Regions from separate parts of the Allobosea sp. LjRoot90 genome, predicted to be linked through region 3. Evidence: predicted binding sites of a transcription regulator. Region 3 holds the regulator's gene; each other region holds the start of a gene.
What was found. The regulator PhoB, encoded in region 3, activates phosphate uptake and scavenging genes when phosphate is short. The targets are predictions, from matches to a motif close to TGTCATNNANCTGTCAT.
Positions count from the first base shown of each region.

Region 1: the regulator PhoB is predicted to act here: its motif matches at 795-811, upstream of phnD (phosphate/phosphite/phosphonate ABC transporter substrate-binding protein).
Region 2: the regulator PhoB is predicted to act here: its motif matches at 878-894, upstream of ACSQ3M_RS12075 (UDP-2,3-diacylglucosamine diphosphatase).
Region 4: the regulator PhoB is predicted to act here: its motif matches at 1,142-1,158, upstream of ACSQ3M_RS16565 (HAD-IIA family hydrolase).

Region 1 covers NZ_CAXUTF020000012.1:49,686-51,880, forward strand. The annotation lists gene phnD (phosphate/phosphite/phosphonate ABC transporter substrate-binding protein) at 1-745, opposite strand, end outside; gene ACSQ3M_RS27235 (TIGR01459 family HAD-type hydrolase) at 850-1,773, shown strand; gene ACSQ3M_RS27240 (ABC transporter substrate-binding protein) at 1,915-2,195, shown strand, end outside.
Region 2 covers NZ_CAXUTF020000003.1:17,486-19,680, reverse strand. The annotation lists gene ACSQ3M_RS12080 (SDR family oxidoreductase) at 39-818, opposite strand; gene ACSQ3M_RS12075 (UDP-2,3-diacylglucosamine diphosphatase) at 943-1,776, shown strand; gene ACSQ3M_RS12070 (glycosyltransferase family 4 protein) at 1,776-2,195, shown strand, end outside.
Region 3 covers NZ_CAXUTF020000006.1:162,526-164,720, reverse strand. The annotation lists gene phoU (phosphate signaling complex protein PhoU) at 1-532, shown strand, start outside; gene phoB (phosphate regulon transcriptional regulator PhoB) at 561-1,259, shown strand; gene ACSQ3M_RS21440 (YnfA family protein) at 1,268-1,588, opposite strand; gene ACSQ3M_RS21435 (NUDIX hydrolase) at 1,588-2,028, opposite strand; gene ACSQ3M_RS21430 (GcrA family cell cycle regulator) at 2,115-2,195, opposite strand, start outside.
Region 4 covers NZ_CAXUTF020000004.1:239,993-242,187, reverse strand. The annotation lists gene ACSQ3M_RS16570 (MurR/RpiR family transcriptional regulator) at 1-310, opposite strand, end outside; gene ACSQ3M_RS16565 (HAD-IIA family hydrolase) at 307-1,065, opposite strand; gene ACSQ3M_RS16560 (ABC transporter permease) at 1,239-2,162, shown strand; gene ACSQ3M_RS16555 (ABC transporter permease) at 2,169-2,195, shown strand, end outside.

The DNA.
Region 1 (2,195 bases), on a different contig from region 3:
TCTCGCGGGTGTCCTCCTTCTTGATCGTACCGCGCACGATCATGCGCTCGTAGACGTCGCCGGCGACGGCGCCCATATCGTAGTCACCCGAGACGACGCCGAGGATCGACTTGTCGTGGCCGCCGGACATCAGCGGCTTGTAGTCCTTGTCCGCTTCGAGCCCGAGCTCGGGGAAAAGCACGCGCGGCGCGAGGTTGCCGGAATTGGATGAGGGCGAGGTGTGGGCGACCTTCTTGCCCTTGAGGTCGGCGAGCTTCTGATAGGGGCTCGACGCCTTGACGACGGCGACGAGGTTGTAGCCGCGCACGCCGGCCGCCGAACCCTTGGCGGCGAAGGGGATCGCGCCGGCGAGGTTGACGGCGAAGCCGGTAGGGCCGGTCGAGAAGCCGGCGAAATGCAGGCGGCCCGAGCGCATCGCCTCGATCTCGGCCGAGTTCGACTGCACGGGATAATAGACGATGCGCTTGCCGGTGCAGGTGGCGAGGTGGTCGGATAGCGGCTTGAAGATGTTGGCATAGACGGCGGGGTCCTCGACCGGCGTATAGGCCCAGACCAGCGCCGACGGGTCCTTCTGCTTCGAGGCCTCGGTCGGCACGTCGGCGACGAGATCCTTGTTGGTGTCGCAATACATCGTGTCGAGCTGGCCGCGATTGGGGCAGGCGTCCTGTGCCTGCGCCGCGCCGCCGAGCCCGAGGCTAAGGAGCAGCGAGGTCGTGGCGGACAGGCAAGTCAGCGTCTTGATCATTGTTGGCGTCTCTCCCGGTCGATCTTCGTTATGAGCCGGCTATAGTATGTGACACAAAACTGTCATATTCCAGCCAGGCGAGACGCCGTCGTTTTGCAACTTAAGTGGCCTTATCCACCGCGACGGGCGGTATCGCCCCAACCCTGATGACGCAGCTGCCTTCTCCCACAACCTTTCCGAACGGTCTGGCCGCGCTGGTGCCGCGCTATGACGGCTTCCTGCTCGATCAATGGGGCGTGCTGCATGACGGGGTGCGGCCTTACCCCGGCGCTCTGGCTGCGCTCGAAGCCCTGCGCCGCGCCGGCAAGCGCGTGATCATCCTGTCGAATTCCGGCCGCCTCGGCACCGAGAACGCCGCGCAGCTGGCGAAGCTGGGCTTTGCGCGCTCGCTTTATGGCGAGGTCGTATCGGCCGGCGACGATGCCCGCGAGGCGCTGGCGACGCGCGACGAGCCGTTCCATCGCGCGCTCGGCCGCCGTTGTTTGCTGCTGGCGCGCGCGGGCGAGGCCCATCTGGCTGACGGGCTCGGCCTCGACCTCGCCGATGACGTCGAGGCCGCCGATTTCATTCTGCTGATGACCATGGACCCGCCCCGGCAATCGGTCGCCGGCTGGATGGACGTGCTCAGGGCCGCCAGCGAGCGCCGGCTGCCGATGGTTTGCGCCAATCCGGACCTGCATCGCGCCAGCCCTGACGGCGGCCTGCAGGAAGCGCCCGGTCTCGTCGCGCGTGCCTATGAGCAACTGGGCGGCACGGTGCGCTATCACGGCAAGCCCGAGCCGCGGATCTACCGCAGCTGCCTCGCACGGCTCGGGCTGGAGCAGAGCCTGGTGGTCGCGATTGGCGATTCATTGGAGCATGACATCGCGGGTGCGCAGGCGGCCGGCATCGACAGCGTCTTCATCGGCGGCGGTATCCATCGCGGTGACATCGGTTGGGACGGCGCAGCGATGGACGTGGCGAGCTGCCTCGCGCTCTTCGCCAGTGCCGGACGGACCCCGACCTATGCGCTGCCGCTGCTCGGCTGAAGAACAGCAGCACGGCGATCTGCAAGCCGAAAACCAGGCGTTCGAATCCGTCCGGGACTGGTCACGACAGGTCGGCGTCCCTTGCCGCAAGTCGCGCCCCTCGATCTATGCGGGTCCGATCGCCGGCTATATGACGGTTTCATGAGCCGCCGCGCCATTTGTCTCTGGCTTGTCCTTTTGACCTTCGGCTGGCAGAGCGCCGGCCAGGCGCAGACGCGCCGTGTCCAGATCGTCACCTCGTTCCCGCCCTCCTTCTTCGAACCTTTCCGCAGTGCATTCCGGACCCGGCATCCCGATATCCTCGTCGAGATCGTGCAACGCAAGACGACGGCCGCGGTCGCCGACATCCATGCGGGCAAACGGCATGACACGGACCTGCTCTGGGCCTCGGCGCCCGATGCCTTCGAACTTCTGAAACAGGC
Region 2 (2,195 bases), on a different contig from region 3:
GCCGGGGCGCACTCTGACACGCCCCGGCCGGCCAGGTGTCAGAAGTTCGTCCGGAACGAGCCGCCGTCGATCAGGAAGTTCTGGCCGGTGATGTAGCCGGCATGGGCGCTGGAAATGAAGGCGCAGAGCTTGCCGAATTCGTCGGGCGTGCCGAGGCGGCCGGCCGGGACAGCAGCGAGCCGCCGCTTCGTCGCTTCCTCGATGCTGATGCCCTGCATCTCGGCGACCTTGTTTGTCGCGGTCTTGATCCGGTCCGTGTCGAACACGCCCGGCAGGATATTGTTGATGGTGACGTTGGCATGGGCGATCTCGCGCGCCACGCCGGACAGGAAGGCGGTAAGGCCCGCACGGGCGCCGGAGGAGACGTCGAGCCCGGTCAGCGGAGTCAGCACGCTCGCCGAGGTGATGTTGATGATGCGGCCGAAGCGCCGCTCGATCATGCCGTCGACGACACGTTGCACCAGTTCGAGCGGCGTCGCCATGTTCTGCGCGAGGCCTTCGAGCAGCGCTTCGCGCGTCACCTCGCGGAAGGGCTTGGGTGGCGGGCCGCCATTGTTGTTGACGAGGATGTCAGGATTGGGCGCGGCCGCGAGCAGCGCGTCCTGGCCTGCCTTGGTCGAGACGTCGGCGACGACCGCGATCACGGTGGCGCCGGTGCTGGCGCGAATCGCGCTCGCGGTCTCCTCCAGCGTCTTGGCGTCGCGGCCGTTGACGACGACCGTGCAGCCAGCTTCGGCGAGCGCCTGCGCACAGCCCCGACCCAGCCCCTTGCTCGAGGCGCACACGATGGCCGTGCGGCCGGCAATACCCAGATCCATCTTTTGTCTCCCGGAAGGTTCCGTTTCTGTGAGGGAGGCAAAGCACGGTTTCGCCGCCGCGTCATCAAAGCGTAGTGCAAATCAGACACACGCCGCAGGCATCGCAATAGATAGGCCAGCGAGCATGAGCGACGACAGCGACGCCAAGCAGGTTCGCAGCATCTTCATCTCCGACCTTCATCTCGGCACGCGCGGAGCGCAAGCGGACCTCGTGCTGGAGTTCCTGCGCGCCTATGACGCGCCGAAAATCTACCTGGTCGGCGACATCATCGACGGCTGGCGGCTGAAGAGCGGCTGGTATTTCCCCCAGGCGCACAACGACGTCGTCCAGAAGCTGCTGCGCAAAGTGCGCAAGGGCTCTACGCTGATCTACGTCACCGGCAACCACGACGACTTCCTGCGCGACTATACCGGCCTGCAGTTCGGCGGCATCACGCTGGTCGACGACATCGTCCACGAGACCGCCGACGGCAAGCGCATGCTGGTGATCCATGGCGACCTGTTCGACCTCGTGGTGCGCAACGCCAAATGGCTCGCCCTCCTTGGCGACTGGGCCTACACGGTCGCGCTGGTGCTCAACCACGGCATCAACCGGGTGCGCCGCGTCTTGCGCCTGCCGCACTGGTCGCTCTCGGCCTGGGCCAAGCACAAGGTCAAGAACGCGGTGAATTATATCGGCGAGTTCGAGCAGTGCCTCGCCGACGAGGCGCGCCGGCACAAGGCCGATGGCGTGATCTGCGGCCATATCCACCACGCCGCCCAGCGCGACATCGACGGGCTGACCTACATCAACACCGGCGACTGGGTCGAAAGCTGCACGGCCGTGGTCGAGCACGACGACGGCCGCTTCGAGATCATCCGCTGGCCGCAGCACCGGCTCACAGGCGAGAAGCCGGCGCTGCCGGCACCAGCTGCGACACGCCCGGCGCCAATACCGAGCCTCGTCGAGGCCGCGTGATGCGCGTCCTGATCGCGACGGACGCCTGGCGGCCGCAGATCAACGGCGTCGTGCGATCGCTGGAACGCATGGTCGAGGCGGCGCCGGAGTTCGGCGTCACTCCGCATATGCTGACGCCGGAAGGCTTCTGGCAGGTCGGCCTGCCGTCCTACCCCGATATCCGCATCGCGCTGGCGACGCGCCGCCACGTCGCCAAGCGCATCGCCGAGTTCGGCCCAGACCATATCCATATCGCGACCGAAGGGCCGATCGGCTGGCTGACGCGGGCTGTCTGCCTCGCCCAGAAGCGGACCTTCACCACGAGCTATCACACGCGCTTTCCGCAATATGTCGCGGCGCGCTGGCCCATTCCGGAAAGCTGGAGCTACCGCTTCCTGCGCCGCTTCCATGGGCCGGCAGCCGGGGTGATGGTCTCGACC
Region 3 (2,195 bases):
GGAGAAGGCGGTGCTGACCATCGCCCGGCGCCAGCCGCTCGCCAACGACCTGCGCGAGCTGATCTCGGCGATCCGCATCGCCGCCGATATCGAGCGCGTCGGCGACCTCGCCAAGAACATCGCCAAGCGCGCCGTCGCCATCTCCGGCCAGTTCTCGCCGCCGCATCGGGCCGTCGTCGGTCTCGAGCATATGAGCCGCCTGGTCCAGGCCCAGCTCAAGGACGTGCTCGACGCCTATGCCGCCAGCAACGAGCAGAAGGCGATGGAGGTCTGGCGCCGCGACGACGAGATCGACGCGCTCTACACCTCGCTGTTCCGCGAACTCCTGACCTACATGATGGAGGACCCGCGCAACATCACCTTCTGCACGCACCTTCTGTTCTGTGCCAAGAATGTCGAGCGCATCGGCGACCACACCACCAACATCGCCGAGACCATCCATTATCTCGTCACCGGCCAGTCCATAGACGAGACCCGGCCGAAGCTCGACACCACCAACATCCTCGTCGACTTGCCAACGGCCAATGGCTGAACCGGCCCAGGATTGAACGGACGCTGACATGCCCGCACGCATCCTGATCGTCGAGGACGAGGAGCCGCTGACCCTGCTCCTGCGCTATAATCTCGAGGCCGAAGGCTTCGAGGTCGACAGCGTGGCGCGCGGCGACGATGCCGAGCTCCATCTGCGCGATCACACGCCGGACCTCGTCCTGCTCGACTGGATGCTGCCCGGCCTCTCCGGCATCGAGCTCTGCCGGCGCCTGCGCACGCGGCGCGATACCGAGCGCGTGCCGATCATCATGCTGACGGCGCGCGGCGAGGAGACTGAGCGCGTGCGCGGCCTCGCCACCGGCGCCGACGATTATGTCGTCAAGCCGTTCTCGTTGCCCGAGCTGATCGCCCGCATCCAGGCGCTGCTGCGCCGGGCCAAGCCCGGCCATGTCGCCGGCCTGCTCGCGGCCGGTGATCTCGAGCTCGACCGCACGACGCGGCGCGTCCGCAGGGCCGGCGCCGAGCTGCATCTCGGGCCGACCGAATTCCGCCTGCTCGAATTCCTGATGCAGGCGCCCGGCCGCGTCTATTCGCGCGCGCAACTGCTCGACGCGGTCTGGGGCCGCGACGTCTATATCGACGAGCGCACCGTCGACGTCCATGTCGGGCGCCTGCGCAAGGCGATCACCCCGGCCAATGCCAAGGATCCGCTGCGTACCGTGCGCGGCGCCGGCTACGCCTTCGACGAGACCTTTGCGCGCGCCTGACGCTTCCGTCAGCGCGGCGCTGCGACGATGACCGCTGCACCGGCGAGGCAGAGCGCCGCGCCGGCTAGATCGTAGCGATCCGGTGCGACCTTCTCGATGAGCGCCATCCAGGCCAGCGACGCGACGATATAAACACCGCCATAAGCGGCGAAGGCGCGCCCGGCCGCAGGGCTGTCGACCAGCGTCAGCAGCCAGGCGAAGGTTGCGAGCGCGACCAGACCCGGCAGCAGCCACCAAACTGGCTTGTCCAGTTTCAGCCAGGCCCAGAAGGCGAAGCAGCCGGCGATCTCGGCCAGCGCCGCTCCCGCATAGATCGCGAGCGTAGCCATTACGTGCCCGGCCCGAAGGCTGCGGCCAGCCGAGCGAAGGCTGGGCGATAGGCCTCAGACGCCAGCGGCGTCAGCAATTGGGCCTCGCCGAAAGTGAACCAGCCGATCTCGCTATGTTCGTCATTGCTGATCGCGGGTTCGCCGCCGGTCCATTCGGTCACAGTGAACAGATGCCACAGCGCGGGGGTGACGCCGTCCGTCTCCGTCGTCTCGATGGTCTCGAAATGGCGAAAGCTTGTCGGCGTGATGTCGATCTCCTCCTGAAGCTCGCGGACAAGCGCCGTCTCCGCCGCCTCGCCGGGCTCGAGGTGACCACCAATCGTATCCCAGCAGGATGGGCGGTTCCGGCGATGCGGCGACCTCAGCCCCAGCAGGAGCCGCCCCTCCCTGATCGGCAGGGCGCAGGCGTATTCGATCGGGCTAGGTCCGGGGATGTTCATGGATGCCTCGTGCATCGAACCTGGCCGTCGACGAAAAAAGCCGGCCCAGGGGCCGGCTTCTGTAACCGTTTAATCGGCGGCGGTCGTCAGGCGCGGATCACCTTGCGATCGCGGCGCCGATCGCCAGCCGGCTGGTAGGCGATGCGGGCGTGATAGGCGCAATAGGG
Region 4 (2,195 bases), on a different contig from region 3:
GCACGAGGTCGCGAGCCAGCGCGATCTTGACCTGCTGGAAGCCGCGCGCGCCGATCTGCCGGCAAAGCGAGATCACGCTGCCTTCGCTGGCCTCCGCCCGCTCGGCCACCTCCGTCACCGACATGTGCACGACTTCGGCCGCATGGGCGAGGAAGACGTCGGCGATGCGAGCTGCCGTGGGAGGCAGCGTCGGGCGCAGCGCCGTCAGCCGCTCGATCACGCCATCGAAGCCGTCATGTCCGCCATTGCGCGCCCGCTCGGGGTTTTCCGTCATGGCGTCGGTATCCGGCTTGCGTTGAGAGGTGGTCATGCCGGCAAGGCGATCACGCCTTCCTCCCGCGGGCAAGTCGTCTCGACATACCCTTGCGGGAAAACCCCACCGGCGACCTCGACATAACGCAGGCCGAAGCGGCGGGCTCCCTCGCCATCGGTTCTGGGATTGTCGCCGAGCATCGCGACCATCCGTTTCGGCAGGTCGAGCAAGGCGAGCCCGGCGGCGAACAAAGTCGGCTCCGGCTTGCCGACGAGGCGATAACTCACCGGGCCGGTGCAGGCGAGGAGCGCGGCTAGCAGCGCTCCAGTTTCCGGCACGACCGCATCGTCAGGGCCCGGATGCACGAGGTCCGGGTTGGCAACGACGAGCTCGGCTCCCGCCCGCACGGCATTGGCGGCGAGCGCCAGCCGCGCATGGCTGAAGCGCCGGTCGCGGCCGAGAAAAACGATATCGGGCCGCGTCCGGACCGGCACGAGGCCGCAGTCGCGCGCATGGCGCACCAGGGCGTCGCTCGCCAGCACGAGTACGCGCGCTCCGGGCCGGCGCGTAGCGATCTCGTCGAGCGCGACTGTTCCCGCCAGCACGATACGGCTCGCCGGGACGTCGAGCCCCATCCGCCGCAGGCGGCTCGCCAGTTCCGCCGGCGTGTGCTCGGCATCATTCGAGACCACGACGAAGCGGCCGGCGCAGGCGTCGAGAAAGGCGCCGGCACCGGGCATCGCCCGGCCACCGCAGATCAATGTGCCGTCGAGATCGATCAGCCAGCCACGAATATCGTCCGCTGCGTGCACCGCTAACTCCGCGTCGAAGTCGGGCATGCATGAACTGAGATTGTCTCAGTGTCAAACTTGATGTTGAATGAGTTATATTCATAACTCTGTCATGGAAGGCTGCCAGAAGGCTCGGGTCTCGGCTGGCCCAACCGGCCGCGTGGCGACATCCGCAGCCCGTCCCAGAGGACGCCATGCTCGCATTCCTAGGCAGCCGTCTCCTGCGCATGACCATCACCCTCTGGGCGATCATCACCGCCGTCTTCCTGGCGACGCGGCTGACCGGCAATCCGATCGACTTCCTGATGCCGGAGGGTCTCGATGCCGTTTCGCGGGCCGAGATGATCGCCTATTGGGGCCTCGACCGCCCGATCGCCGAGCAATACCTGCTGTTCTGGAAGTCCCTGCTCTCAGGCGATTTCGGGCTCGGCCTGATGGAGCGGCGGCCGGTCGCGGTGATCTTCGGCGAACGGCTCTGGCAGAGCGCTTCCCTGCTGCTTGCGACGCTCGCACTGACCATCGCGGTCGGCGTGCCGCTCGGCATTCTCGCCGCGCTCTGGCGCGGGCAACCGCGCGGCCAGGGCGTGCTCTTCGTCGCCTTCCTGGGTTACGCGGTCCCGAACTTCGTCCTCGCCATCCTGTTGCTGCTCGTCTTCTCCTACACCCTGCACTGGCTGCCGAGCGCCGGCTCCGCCACCGCGCTCCACTATCTGATGCCGACCGTCGCGCTCGCCGCCTATTTCGTCGCGGCGCTCACCCGCTACACTCGCAACGCCATGCTCGACGTCCTCTCCGAGGACTATATGCGCACCGCCCGCGCCAAGGGCCTGTCCGAGCGCGCCATCATCCTGCGGCACGGGCTGCGCAATGCCTTGATCCCGGTGATCACCGTGCTCGGCCTGCAGATCACCACGCTCGTCTCGGGTGCCGTCGTGGTCGAGACCGTCTTCGCCTGGAACGGGGTCGGCGACCTGCTGGTCGGCGCGACGCTGCGCCGCGACTATCCGGTGCTGCAGTTCGGCGTCCTCGTCGTCGCCAGCACCGTCATCCTCGTCAATTTCGCGATCGACCTTGCCTATGCCGCGTCCGATCCGCGCGTGCGCCTCGTCGGAGCCTGACCCGCCATGACCGAGATCGCAGGCGCCAAGCTG